One region of the Dorea sp. AF24-7LB genome, then DNA from elsewhere that is predicted to be linked to it. Evidence: riboswitches for the same ligand, from Rfam matches in the RefSeq annotation. Region 1 holds a riboswitch; each other region holds the start of a gene.

Region 1 (4,278 bases):
ATTATACTCTTCCACCGTAACTCTGTCCGGATGGCTTAAATTCCACATAATGTAAATGGTATCCGGATCCCTTCTGTCCGGATAATATGCTTCCGGTCCCCGCAATGCAACTACAACATCCGCTGCACCTTCGTTTTCCCATTCATCTCTGGATTCTATAACTGTATATACGCCTGCTCTGTTCAGATATTTTTTTAATGTACAGGCAAAAAAATAGTCAGACCAGTTCTTCTTCGATGCATTATTCGGGAATCCGGCTTTGATGACCCATATTTCTTTTCCGTTCGCCAGTTTTCTTCTATCTTCCATATCTGATTTACCGCTTTCTCCTCTGGATTCTTATTTTAGACACAGTATCTCCATTTTCTATATCTTATTAATTATAGAGAACATTTTCCGGACCGTCTAATTGATTTTTTTTATTATAGGCATTATCTATATGTTGTATTCTTCACATAACTGTTCACAATACTCTTCATCTTCCGTTACTCGCTTTGCGTCATCATACTGTTTCTTTTCTAATAGTAATTTTATCAATTCTACTTGTCTTCGTCCTTCCTCTCTTCCCTCTTCTCTTCCCTCTTCTCTTCCTTTCTCCCTAATCAGTCTTTCGCGTTCCTCTGCTTTCATAAAACTCGCCTCCATCTCATCGCTGGCTTTTATTTGTTGAATTTTATGATGCAAGTCCTTCAGCCGATGGTCACTGTTTTCACGCAATCCTGTATCATTGCTTTCTGTAATATAATGCAGAAAATCCACTAGCTCCGGCTCTACTTCTTCGGCATTTGTTCCGTTCGTGTTAAGGAATATTTTTCTGCAACAAAGTCCATACGGATTCCTCGTTTTCCCGGCAGATTATGTATTACTTTCTGTCCTTCTTTCCAGCGCAGGCTTTTTAATCTTTTTCCTGTTGCAAACTCAATAATTGTCTTACATGTTTCCAAATCTTCTGTTGCAACATCAAACAGGAAATCGTCCATCAAGTTAAGATCTTTCAATGTACGACCTTTCTTCCCACCCTGATTCTTCTGAAGCATTGCATCATTTTCCATATTTATTTTTTCGTTTTTAATCATATGTTTCCTCCTTAAGTATAACGGATTAGTGAAAAATCGTCTACATCTACACAGTCCGTCCTTTTCTATTAATATGCTAGAAAGTAAATTTAGTTTGGATTCTCCTGTTCGACTCGAACCTTTTGAATATGTTTTGATATTCTTTTGATAATGGTTTTTGATTTTTTTGAAATTAAGTACTCTTAGATTTTTATGAATCAACATATGTTGTAGATGTATTTTATCACAGCGGTGCGAAAAAAGCTACAGAAAAATCCGGTGCTTCTCCATAACGCACCGGACTTTTCTGTTTATAATTGAGTAAGGGATCTATTCCATTCATTTATGTAGTTTTTCAGCTCTTATTTATACAGCGGATATTTTTCACAGATTTTGTTAACTTCTGCACGGATCTCATCTGCTTTTGTATCGAAATCTGTAACTGTCATCTTGATCAGTTTTGCAATTGTCTTCATATCTTCTTCTTTCAGTCCACGAGTTGTAACTGCAGGTGTTCCGATACGAACTCCGCTTGTTACAAACGGGCTTGCAGGATCATTCGGTACTGCATTTTTATTAACAGTAATATATACTTCATCCAGACGATTCTGTAATTCTTTTCCTGTAATGTTCATATTCTGAAGATCAACTAAGATCAGATGGTTATCTGTTCCACCACTTACAAGGTTAAATCCTTCTGCTACCATAGCATCTGCAAGTGCTTTTGCATTCTTAACAACCTGCTGCTGATACTCTTTGAATTCTGGTTTCAGAGCCTCTCCGAAACATACAGCTTTTGCAGCGATGATGTGCTCAAGCGGTCCTCCCTGTGTTCCTGGGAAAATAGCTTTGTTAATTGCTTTTGCATGCTCTTCTTTGCAAAGGATCAGTCCACCTCTTGGTCCACGCAGTGTCTTATGTGTTGTTGTTGTTACAACATCTGCATACGGAACCGGGCTCTGGTGAAGTCCTGCTGCCACCAGTCCTGCAATGTGAGCCATATCAACCATCAGATATGCGCCAACTTCTTTTGCGATATCAGCGAAAACATCAAATTTGATCTCTCTTGGATAAGCAGATGCTCCTGCTACGATTAATTTGGGTTTGCATTCATGTGCAATCTTACGAATCTCGTCATAATCCAAAAATCCTTCATCATTTACATTGTAAGGTACAAAATTATATAAGAGTCCTGATAAGTTTACCGGTGAACCATGTGTCAGATGTCCGCCATGTGCCAGGTTCAGTCCCATAACTGTATCACCCGGTTTGATGAGTGCCTGATAAACTGCTGTATTAGCATTTGCTCCGCAATGTGGCTGTACATTTGCGTGCTCTGCACCAAATAACTTTTTCGCACGTTCGATTGCAATATTCTCCAGAATATCTACGTCTTCGCATCCACCATAGTAACGTTTTCCCGGATATCCTTCTGCATATTTGTTTGTTGGAACGGTTCCCATTGCGAGCATAACCGCAGGGCTTACGATATTCTCTGAAGCAATCAGTTCGAGATTTCTTCTCTGTCTTCCAAGTTCCAGCTCCAGTGCTTTTCCAACTTCGTCATCGTACTCTTTGATATAATTTGTTACATCTTCAATTCTGTTCATCTTATTGTCCTCCTTCGATACGCCTGTTTCCCCCAATAAAAAACAGGCAAAAAACCTTTGCTTCATTTACTAAAGATCTTTTGTCTGCCTCTGTCCTTTTACCTGAAAGATTGCTGATCGGTTTTCCCCCATATAACTACCAGTTTACTTCTTCGGTACAATTAAAAATATTGTTCTCCAGAGTGTCGTCCGAATCCATTCCTTTTACCTGAGAGTTTCTGCCTACCCCTTCGGCTCCGTTTCGGATAAAGCCTAGCCCCTGTTCTTTATCCATACGGTATCTCACGAATTCATCTGCCGACTTATCAACTGCTCTTAGTATACACAATGCTTTTGTTTTCGTCAATAATTACAAAATAAGTTATTTTTTTATCAATTTTTTGTGCATTTATTATATCTATCTATAGAGTTATCAATTTTATAGATAATCTATCTGAAAACTTCTTTGATACTGTCATAATGCAGGAAAATGCCTTCTCCGGCAAGATCTTCAATTTCTTTCTTTGTCGCGAAACGGTATCCCGCTGTTTCTTCTTCCTGTAAATGTATATCACTCTCGTCAATATTCAGAACAAAGCGATAAACATCTACAAAGTAATTATCTCCTTCTCCCGGGTTCTCTCTGTGATATGTGAAACAATATCCACCTTCCGCATTCCTTACATCCAGCCCTGTCTCTTCCTTCACTTCGCGTATAACAGCTTCTTCCGAAGTTTCTCCTGCCTGTGCTGCGCCTCCGGATACTTCCCACCATCCCGGTGCCCACGCTTTTGTCATTACACGTTTTGTGATAAGATACGTGTGATCTGGTCTTGCAACTACTCCAAGTACTGTCAGATGATATTCATCATCTTTCAAGCACCAGTCATTTCTCTTCATCGTGCGACCGGTTGGATTTTTGTCTTTGTCATAAATATCCCAAAGTTCCATTCTTCTGCCTCCTTCTTCTGTCTTGATATTACTGTCTGCAGTTTCTCTACCTCATTGCCCCTGTTTATTATACTATAACTGTGCCTGAATTTCCTCTAACATTTCCCGCACTGTTTTTCCATATACCGGATGGCGTTTGTACGGTGCAATTTCGGCCAATGGTTCCAACACAAAGCTTCTTTTGTGCATTTCAACATGTGGAATACAGAGATCATCTTCTTCCAGTACGATGTCATCATACAGCAGAATATCCAGATCCAGTGTTCTCGGTCCCCAGTGTATAATCCGCTCCCTGCCCGCTTCTTTCTCGATCCGGTTTAATTCTTTTAACAATTCTTCCGGATATAATAGCGTCCGCATTTTCAGACATGCATTTAAAAAATCCGGCTGATCTGTCACTCCGTAAGGCTCTGTTACAAGATAAGAAGAAACTTTTTCAACTGTACAAGTAGGAATCTGTCCTATTTTTTCGACTGCTTCATTCAGATAAGTTTCACTGTCACCAATATTAGAGCCAAGTGCGATATATGTTGTATGCCATTCGCGCGAAATCTTCACACTGACTGTTTTCAGCGGAAGTCCTACCGGTGCCCATGGCTTCTTGATCTCCAGATCGATCTTGCAAAGTCCCGATATGCTCTTAAGCATCTCTTCCGCAAGGGTTTCTGCCACCCGTTCTAGCA
Region 2 (4,278 bases), on a different contig from region 1:
CGCCGGAGCGGCGACCGCTCTTGCAATCGGAGGACCGGGAGCTATTTTTTGGATGTGGATCGCAGCATTCCTGGGAATGGCAACGATCTTTGGCGAGGCTGTACTTGCACAGAAGTATAAGCAGGTAGGAGTTGACGGAGAGATCACAGGAGGACCTGTATATTATATCCGTGCAGCATTTAAAGGAACGTTTGGAAAAGTACTTGCCGGAATTTTTGCAATATTGATCATCCTGGCGCTTGGATTTATGGGTAATGCAGTACAGTCCAATTCCATCGCAGCAGCCTTCCATACAGCATTTGGTGTGCCACAGGCAGCAGTTGGTGTTGTAGTTGCACTGATCGCGTTATTTGTATTCGTAGGTGGTATGCAGCGTATCGCAAAAGTAACAGAGACGCTCGTACCAATCATGGCAGCTTTCTATATTCTTGGTGCGCTGATTGTTATTATTTATAATTATAAGAATATTCCATATGCATTCCAGGCAATTGTCGTTGGAGCATTTAATCCGTCAGCAGTATCCGGTGGTGCTGTGGGTGCGACATTAAAACTTGCACTTACAAAAGGTGTTGCAAGAGGATTGTTCTCTAATGAGGCTGGTATGGGTTCTACCCCACATGCGCATGCAGTTGCAAAAGTAGATCATCCGGTCGAGCAGGGATTTGTTGCAATGATCGGTGTATTTATCGATACGTTTATCGTACTAAACCTGACAGCATTTGTAATTATTACAACGAAGTCTATTCCAAGTGGTAAGACAGGTGCAGAGTTAAGCCAGTATGCATTCTCTACATTGTATGGAAAAGGTGGAGATATCTTTATCGCGATTTGTATGTTCTTCTTCGCATTTTCAACAATTATTGGCTGGTATTTCTTTGGACAGGCAAATATTAAGTATCTGTTTGGACCAAAAGCTGTAAAAGTATATTCCGTATTAGTTGCTGTGTGCGTAGTGCTTGGATCACTTGCACAGGTAGATCTCGTATGGAATATGGCAGACTGCTTCAACTCCATGATGGTAATTCCGAACTTTATCGGTCTGATTGTTCTGAGCGGTACGATTAAGAAGTTGCATGATGATTACTATCAGAACTTTAAAAAGAATAAATAGATATTATCTATAAGTGGATGAAATGCAGGACAATCATAAATGTTGTTTTTTATAGACGTTTTAATAAATATTATAAAATCGACTAATAAATATAACAAAAATCAGGAATGGAAATTGTGCATACTCACTAAAATAATATTAATTAGTATAATGGGTTGCAAAAAAAGTTACAATAAGTTATTATAGATACAGGCAATAAATAATATAAAAAATGTCTATGAAAATTGTGTAATGATTTTCTATGAAAAGAATATTCGTGGGATGATGTTTTCCAAGAGAGAGTTGAACGGATCAGCCGCCGAAGAGGCAAGCCGGACATACATGGTGGGTATGCAAAAAGGTGAAACTTTCAGGCAAAAGGACTGGAAAATGTACCACATTCTGAATCTTGTGCTGTGTGATAAAGCTTATCGATGATTTCAATTTATCAGGGCAAAAGACAGGAAGGACGCCGTAGATATAATGGTATATCTGGACGTCCTTTTTTATTTGGAATACCGATGACTTTTATTGTATTTATCGATTGCCGAGGCAACAGGCCGGAAAGGAGGATACGGTTCAGGATGAACAGGGGGAAATATATAGTCTTGACCAATAATCCACTGGTCTTCGATAAGCTTGAGAAGACGCACGAAGTAATATATCTGGAAACTACTTATGAAGGACTTCTCCGGGAAGTCAGAGACAGAATACATGACGGACATTTACTTCTGACGCATCCGTTATCCGGAAGCGTGAAGCCAAATGAGACACCATACAAATCGGTTTTGATTTCAGCTGGAAAGGAGGAAGTGGACAGAAGGTCGCTTACGATTATAGAAAATGCAATCGATGCATGCCATAAATTCCAAGATAAGACTGGACGATATGGAGAAAGCGTACTGGAAGATTTTCAGTTGATTGACTGGACTCTGCTGGAAAGCGGCCTGGCATCAGCAGATGCCTGGTAAGTCATTGAGTGAGGTTGTCGAGCGTTGCAGCTTAAACAATATAATTTTTTTAAGGAGGGAACTTAAAGTGAGATTAGAAATGGGACACATTTACATCAAGGATATTCAGTTTGCATCTGAGTCAAAGATTGAAGACGGAATCCTTTATGTATCCGAAGAAGCCGTTAAGGCAGTAGCTCTTGAGGACGAAAAGATTAAGAGCGTATCATTTGACATTGCAAAACCGGGTGAGTCTGTAAGAATCACACCTGTTAAAGATGTTATCGAACCTAGAGTTAAAGTTGAAGGAAGAGGAGGAATCTTCCCGGGAGTTATCTCTAAAGTAGACACAGTTGGAGAAGGAAAGACTTACGCATTAAAAGGAATGGCTGTTGTTACAGCTGGTAAGATCGTGGGATTCCAGGAAGGTATCATTGATATGACAGGTCCTGGAGCAGATTACACACCATTCTCCAAGACATTAAACCTGGTTATGGTATGTGAGCCAATTGACAATATCAAACAGCATGAATACGAAAAAGCAGTTCGTTTCGCTGGATTCAGAGTTGCAACTTACATTGGTGAGTTAGCACGTGATCTGACACCGGATGAGACAAAAGTTTACGAGACATGTACAATTAAAGAAGGAATGGAAAAATATCCGGATCTGCCGAGAGTTGCATATGTACAGATGCTTCAGAGCCAGGGACTTCTTCATGACACATATGTATATGGTGTAGATGCTAAGAAAATCGTTCCTACAATTTTAAGCCCTACAGAGATCATGGACGGAGCAATTGTTTCCGGTAACTGTGTATCTGCATGTGATAAGAACCCTACATATGTTCATCTGAACAACCCGGTTGTACATGACTTATTTGAACAGCACGGAAAAACATTAAACTTTGTTTGCCAGATTATCACAAACGAGAACGTATATCTTGCTGATAAACAGCGTTCTTCTGACTGGACAGCAAAACTTTGCAAGATGTTAGACCTGGATGGAGTTATTGTATCTCAGGAAGGATTCGGTAACCCGGATACAGACCTTATCATGAATTGTAAGAAGATTGAAGCAGAAGGCGTTAAGACTGTAATCATCACAGACGAGTATGCCGGACGTGATGGAAAATCTCAGTCACTTGCTGATGCTGATCAGGCTGCTGATGCAGTAGTAACAGGCGGAAATGCAAACCAGGTAGTTATCCTGCCGAAACTTGACAAAGTAATTGGAACTCTTGACTATGTAACAAAGATTGCTGGTGCAAGTGAAGAGACACTGCGCGAGGACGGATCTCTTGAAGTTGAGCTTCAGGTTCTGACAGGCGCAACAAACGAAACTGGTTTCAATAAACTGAGTGCAAGATAAGGAATGGAGGATATAGAATAATGGCTAAATTAAAAGTTGTTCATTACATCAATCAGTTCTTTGCACAGATTGGTGGAGAAGAAAAAGCAGATTACCCGGTTGAACTGCGTGTTGGCGAAGTTGTTGGACCAGGTATGGCATTAACACAGAATTTTAAAGATGAAGCAGAGATCATTGCAACAATCGTATGTGGTGACTCTTATTTCAACGAGAATCTTGAAAAAGCAAAAGCAGAGATTCTTGAGATGGTTAAAGAACAGGCTCCGGACATCTTTATTGCAGGACCGGCTTTCAACGCTGGACGTTACGGAGTTGCCTGCGGTACTATCGCAGCAGCAGTTCAGGAAGAACTTGGTATTCCTTCCCTGACTGGTATGTATGTAGAGAACCCAGGTGCTGATATGTTTAAAAACCAGGTATACATGGTCTCTACAAAGAACAGTGCAGCAGGTATGAGAGACGCTGTTAAGAAGATGGCTCCTCTGGCTGTTAAACTTGGAAAAGGTGAGAAAATCGGTTCTTCTGCAGAAGAAGGATATATGCCGAACGGTATTCGTGTAAACTTCTTTGAAAAAGAAAGAGGATCTCAGAGAGCTGTTAAGATGCTCATTAAGAAACTGGCTGGAAAACCTTTCGAGACAGAGTTCCCAATGCCAGACTTCGACAGAGTTGATCCGAATCCGGCTGTAAAAGACCTTGCACATGCTAAGATCGCATTAGTTACTTCCGGTGGTATCGTTCCGAAGGGAAATCCGGATCACATCGAAAGTTCAAGTGCTTCCCACTATGGTGAGTATGATATTACAGGTGTTACGGATCTGACAGAAGACACATATGAGACAGCTCATGGTGGATACGATCCAGTATAC
Region 3 (4,278 bases), on a different contig from region 1:
GTTACCGAAGCAATATGTTTTAATAACTTCTAACACACTTGGCATTACTGTTGCTGAAACAAATGCTTTCTTACGTTTTCTGTCAGCACACATTGCAACCGCCTCTGCTGCTGCCGTAGCTCCGTCATAAACAGATGCATTGGATACATCCATTCCTGTAAGATCTGCTATCATTGTCTGATACTCAAAAATGGATTGCAGAATTCCCTGACTGATTTCTGCCTGATACGGTGTATATGCAGTCTGTAAATTTTCTTTTGAAATGACATTGTTTACCATAGCCGGAATATAGTGTCTGTATGCGCCTGCACCACGGAAGATTGTCGGAAATACTTTATTTTTCTTTGCGATTCCTTTCATCTTTTTCAGAACTTCCATCTCTGACATTCCTTCCGGAATATCTAAGCCGCCCTGGATCTTAACCTGCTCCGGAATGTGGCGGAATAAATCATCGATGCTCTCATATCCGATTTCATTGAGCATCGCTTTTCGCTCATCTAATGTGTTTGGAACATAACTACCCATGTTCTTTATCCACCGCCTTTCTTTACATTCTTATGTATTAAGCCTCTTCGCTTTCTACAAATGCTTTGTATGCGTCAGCATCTAACAGTTCTTCTGTCTCTTTTACTTCACCAACTTTTACAAACCATGCATCATAAGGTGTTTCGTTGATAGATTCCGGAGCGTCTAACAGCTCTTCATTGATCTCTGTTACAACACCTGAAACCGGTGAGAATACATCAGATACTGCTTTTACAGACTCAACATCTGCGAATGCTTCTCCGACTGTTACTTCATCTCCAACTTCCGGAAGGTTTATAAATACAAGATCTCCTAATTCAGACTGTGCATAATCTGTTAATCCGATCACTCTTACGTCTCCATCCTCTTTTATCCACTCGTGTGATTTTGAATACTTTAATTCTGCTCTTAATTCCATTGTTTTAATCTCCTTTTCTTTTATGATATAATATGCCTCTGTTTGTGATACCCTCGGTTTCAGACCTTTTCCCTGGCATCCTTATATTTATTTTGCTCTCTTATAAAACGGAAGTGCTACAACTTCTACATCAACCATACGTCCTCTGACATCCACCTGTAATTTTGTTCCTACATCTGTATAGGCAGTTTCCAGTAATGCCATTCCGACAGCCTTGTCAATGAAAGGACCTTTTGTACCGGATGTTGTATGTCCGATCACTTTGCCGTCTGCATATACATCCTGATGTTCACGGATGATTCCTCTTCCAATAACTTCCAGACCTACTCTCTTTCTCGTTAGTTCTGCATGTTCTTCCAGAGCTTTCTTACCGATGAAGTCATCTTTTTTCATCTTCACTGCGAATCCAAGTCCTGTCTCCAGCGGTGAAACATCATCATCCATCTCGTGACCGTAAAGTGGCATTGCTGCTTCCATACGAAGTGTATCTCTTGCTCCAAGACCACACGGGATAAGTCCTTCTTCTTTTCCATTTTCAAGAAGTGTATCCCACATCTTCTCTGCATACTCGCTTGGCAGATATAATTCTACTCCATCCTCACCTGTGTATCCTGTCTTGGAAATGATACATGGGATTCCGGCTACTTCTGTGTCGAATACTGCATGGTAGTATTTCTGAGGAATGTTCTCTTCTGCTGTCAGCTTTCTTAAGATATCCATTGCTTTTGGTCCTTGCAGTGCAAGCTGTGCATACTGAGCAGATACGTCTGTAAATTTGACTTCTCCAAACTGATGATTTAACATCCACTGATAATCTTTATCTTTGTTTGCTGCATTGACAACAATAAAGTAATGATCATCGGAATGTTTGTAAACAATCAGATCGTCTACTGTTCCGCCATGTTCATTACACATCGGACTGTATCTTGCCTGTCCATCCACCATATTGTCAAAGTTATTCGTCAGTATCATCTGGATATTTGCAAGTGCATCCTTTCCTTCGCATAAAACTTCTCCCATATGAGATACATCAAATAGTCCTGCCTGAGTACGAACAGCCATATGTTCTTTGATTACACCTGCTTCATACTGTACCGGAAGAAGGTAACCTCCAAATGGTACGATCTTACCTCCTGCCTTCACATGTGCATCATAGAGTGGCGTTTTTAATTCCATGATAAAAATCCTCCTTTTTTCTCATCATGAACTGCTCTGTCAGCGGGTCTTGTCCCGTTAAAAGTTTGTCGGAGCAAAAAAATAAGAGACATGTCCTATTTCAGGACTTCCTGCCTCCCTGTCTGCTTTCTTTCAGAGCTTCGTCCGAACCCAATTCTTCTGCCTGAGAGTTTCGAATTACTTCTTGCCCCTTCGGCGCTATTGCTTATTGCTAATAATCTCTCTTAGGTTCATCACCCGATCACTTTTCTTTTATTTTGACAGGCTTATTGTAACAGTCCTTAAATTATCTGTCAATAATTGTTTATTTTTTAACTTTTCTGTTATTTATAGGCAATTGCAACAGTCATTATAGTTATTATCTATAAAAAAGAAAGATACATTTTCACTTTTTTGTAGAAAATGTATCTTTCTTTATTTTCATTGTATTTTATTGTACTATTATCTGCGTATTTTCATACTTCTAAAGTGCACTTATGCAAGCTGTTCAGCCAGTACTTCTTTCGCTTTTGTGAGTGCATCATTCATGCCTTCCGGCTTCTTGCCCCCAGCTTGGGCCATATTCGGGCGGCCACCACCACCACCGCCAACGCATGATGCACAAGCCTTGATCAGATTACCTGCATGTGCGCCTTTATCAATTGCTCCTTTGGTAGCCATAGCCATCAGGCTGACTTTACCATCTGTAGCCGATACAAGCACAACAACACCTTCGCCAAGCTTGTCTTTTAACTGGTCACCAAGATCACGGAGTCCGTTCATATCCACGCCTTCTACCTTTGCGGCGAGCAATTTCACACCGACAACTTCTGTCACCTGATTCATCACATCACCTATAGCATCTTTGGCAAGCTTGCCCTTCAGGCTCTCCACTTCGCTCTTCAATGCCTTATTCTCAGCCTGCAGATGACTGATCTTCTCTTCCATATTATCCGGAGTTGTCTTCAACATCTTCGCAGCTTCGTGAAGCTTCTGCTCCTGTTCCTCGTAATAATCCATCAGTCCTTTGGAAGTCAGTGCTTCAATACGGCGCACACCGGCTGCGACACCGGACTCGGAAAGGATCTTAAATGACATGATATCACCGGTATTTGCCACATGTGTACCACCACAGAACTCAATAGAGAAATCTCCCATGCTGACAACACGTACAATATCTCCGTATTTTTCACCAAATAGAGCCGCTGCTCCTGTCTTTTTTGCTTCCTCGATCGGCATGTTGCGCACAACAACCGGAAGATGATTACGAATTTCTCTGTTGACGATTGCCTCTACTTCTTTAAGCTGTTCTTCTGTCATAGCAGAAAAATGCGTAAAGTCAAAACGAAGTCTGTTCGCATTGTTCAGAGATCCAGCCTGTTCTACATGTGTTCCAAGCACCATGCGGAGTGCTTTCTGTAACAGATGTGTTGCACTGTGGTTATTTGCAGCAAGTGCACGGTTCTCACGATCAACTTCCAGTGTCACTTTATCACCGATTTTGATCATGCCTTTTGTCACATGACCGACATGTCCGAATTTGCCACCGAGAAGTTTTACAACATCTTCTACTACAAATTCACCGTCTGCACTGCGGATCACACCTTTATCAGCTTCCTGTCCACCGCTTGTTGCATAGAGCGGAGTCTTCGCTACAATGACCGTTCCCTTTTCTCCGTCAGAGAGTGCATCTACAATCTCTTCTTCACTTGTAAGTGCTGTAACTTCTGACTCTGCTTCCATATTGTCATATCCGACAAATTCTGTTGTCAGTTCCGGATCAAGCGCATCATAAACGCTTGCGTCTGTACCACTGTAACTGTGTGTTCCAAAAGTTCCTTCGGACTTCGCGCGCTGTTCTTTCTGTGCTTTTTCAAAGCCTTCTTTATCATATGTCAGTCCCTTTTCCTCCAGGATCTCACTTGTCAGATCCACCGGGAATCCATAAGTATCATAAAGCTTGAATGCATTCTCTCCGGAAAGTACGGTTGTACCTTCTGCTTTCATATCTGCTTCCATGTCAGCAAGAATAGACAGTCCCTGATCGATCGTCTTGTTAAACTGCGCTTCTTCTTTTGCAATGACATTGAAAATAAAGTCTTTTTTCTCTTCCAGTTCCGGATATCCATCCTTGGAACCATCGATAACAGTCTGTGCCAGTTCTACGAGGAATGCTCTCT

Evidence for each region. Region 1 has a riboswitch for glycine ahead of glyA (serine hydroxymethyltransferase). Riboswitches for the same ligand answer to the same signal wherever they lie in the genome.
Region 2: linked by a shared signal. The riboswitch ahead of DWY31_RS00095 (GrdX family protein) and the one ahead of glyA (serine hydroxymethyltransferase) in region 1 are both predicted to bind glycine.
Region 3: linked by a shared signal. The riboswitch ahead of gcvT (glycine cleavage system aminomethyltransferase GcvT) and the one ahead of glyA (serine hydroxymethyltransferase) in region 1 are both predicted to bind glycine.

Annotation. Positions count from the first base shown of each region.
Region 1 is NZ_QUFR01000005.1:113,880-118,157, reverse strand. Features, by position in the region: gene DWY31_RS07095 (glycosyltransferase family protein) at 1-309, opposite strand, end outside; gene DWY31_RS14160 (hypothetical protein) at 436-630, opposite strand; gene DWY31_RS14155 (hypothetical protein) at 771-1,076, opposite strand; gene glyA (serine hydroxymethyltransferase) at 1,418-2,665, opposite strand; glycine riboswitch at 2,746-2,856, opposite strand; gene DWY31_RS07080 (NUDIX hydrolase) at 3,095-3,595, opposite strand; gene folK (2-amino-4-hydroxy-6-hydroxymethyldihydropteridine diphosphokinase) at 3,668-4,278, opposite strand, start outside.
Region 2 is NZ_QUFR01000001.1:16,958-21,235, forward strand. Features, by position in the region: gene DWY31_RS00090 (alanine/glycine:cation symporter family protein) at 1-1,111, shown strand, start outside; glycine riboswitch at 1,374-1,486, shown strand; gene DWY31_RS00095 (GrdX family protein) at 1,675-2,061, shown strand; gene DWY31_RS00100 (glycine/sarcosine/betaine reductase component B subunit) at 2,129-3,409, shown strand; gene grdB (glycine reductase complex selenoprotein B) at 3,430-4,278, shown strand, end outside.
Region 3 is NZ_QUFR01000001.1:151,237-155,514, reverse strand. Features, by position in the region: gene gcvPA (aminomethyl-transferring glycine dehydrogenase subunit GcvPA) at 1-525, opposite strand, end outside; gene gcvH (glycine cleavage system protein GcvH) at 563-943, opposite strand; gene gcvT (glycine cleavage system aminomethyltransferase GcvT) at 1,031-2,119, opposite strand; glycine riboswitch at 2,261-2,356, opposite strand; gene alaS (alanine--tRNA ligase) at 2,594-4,278, opposite strand, start outside.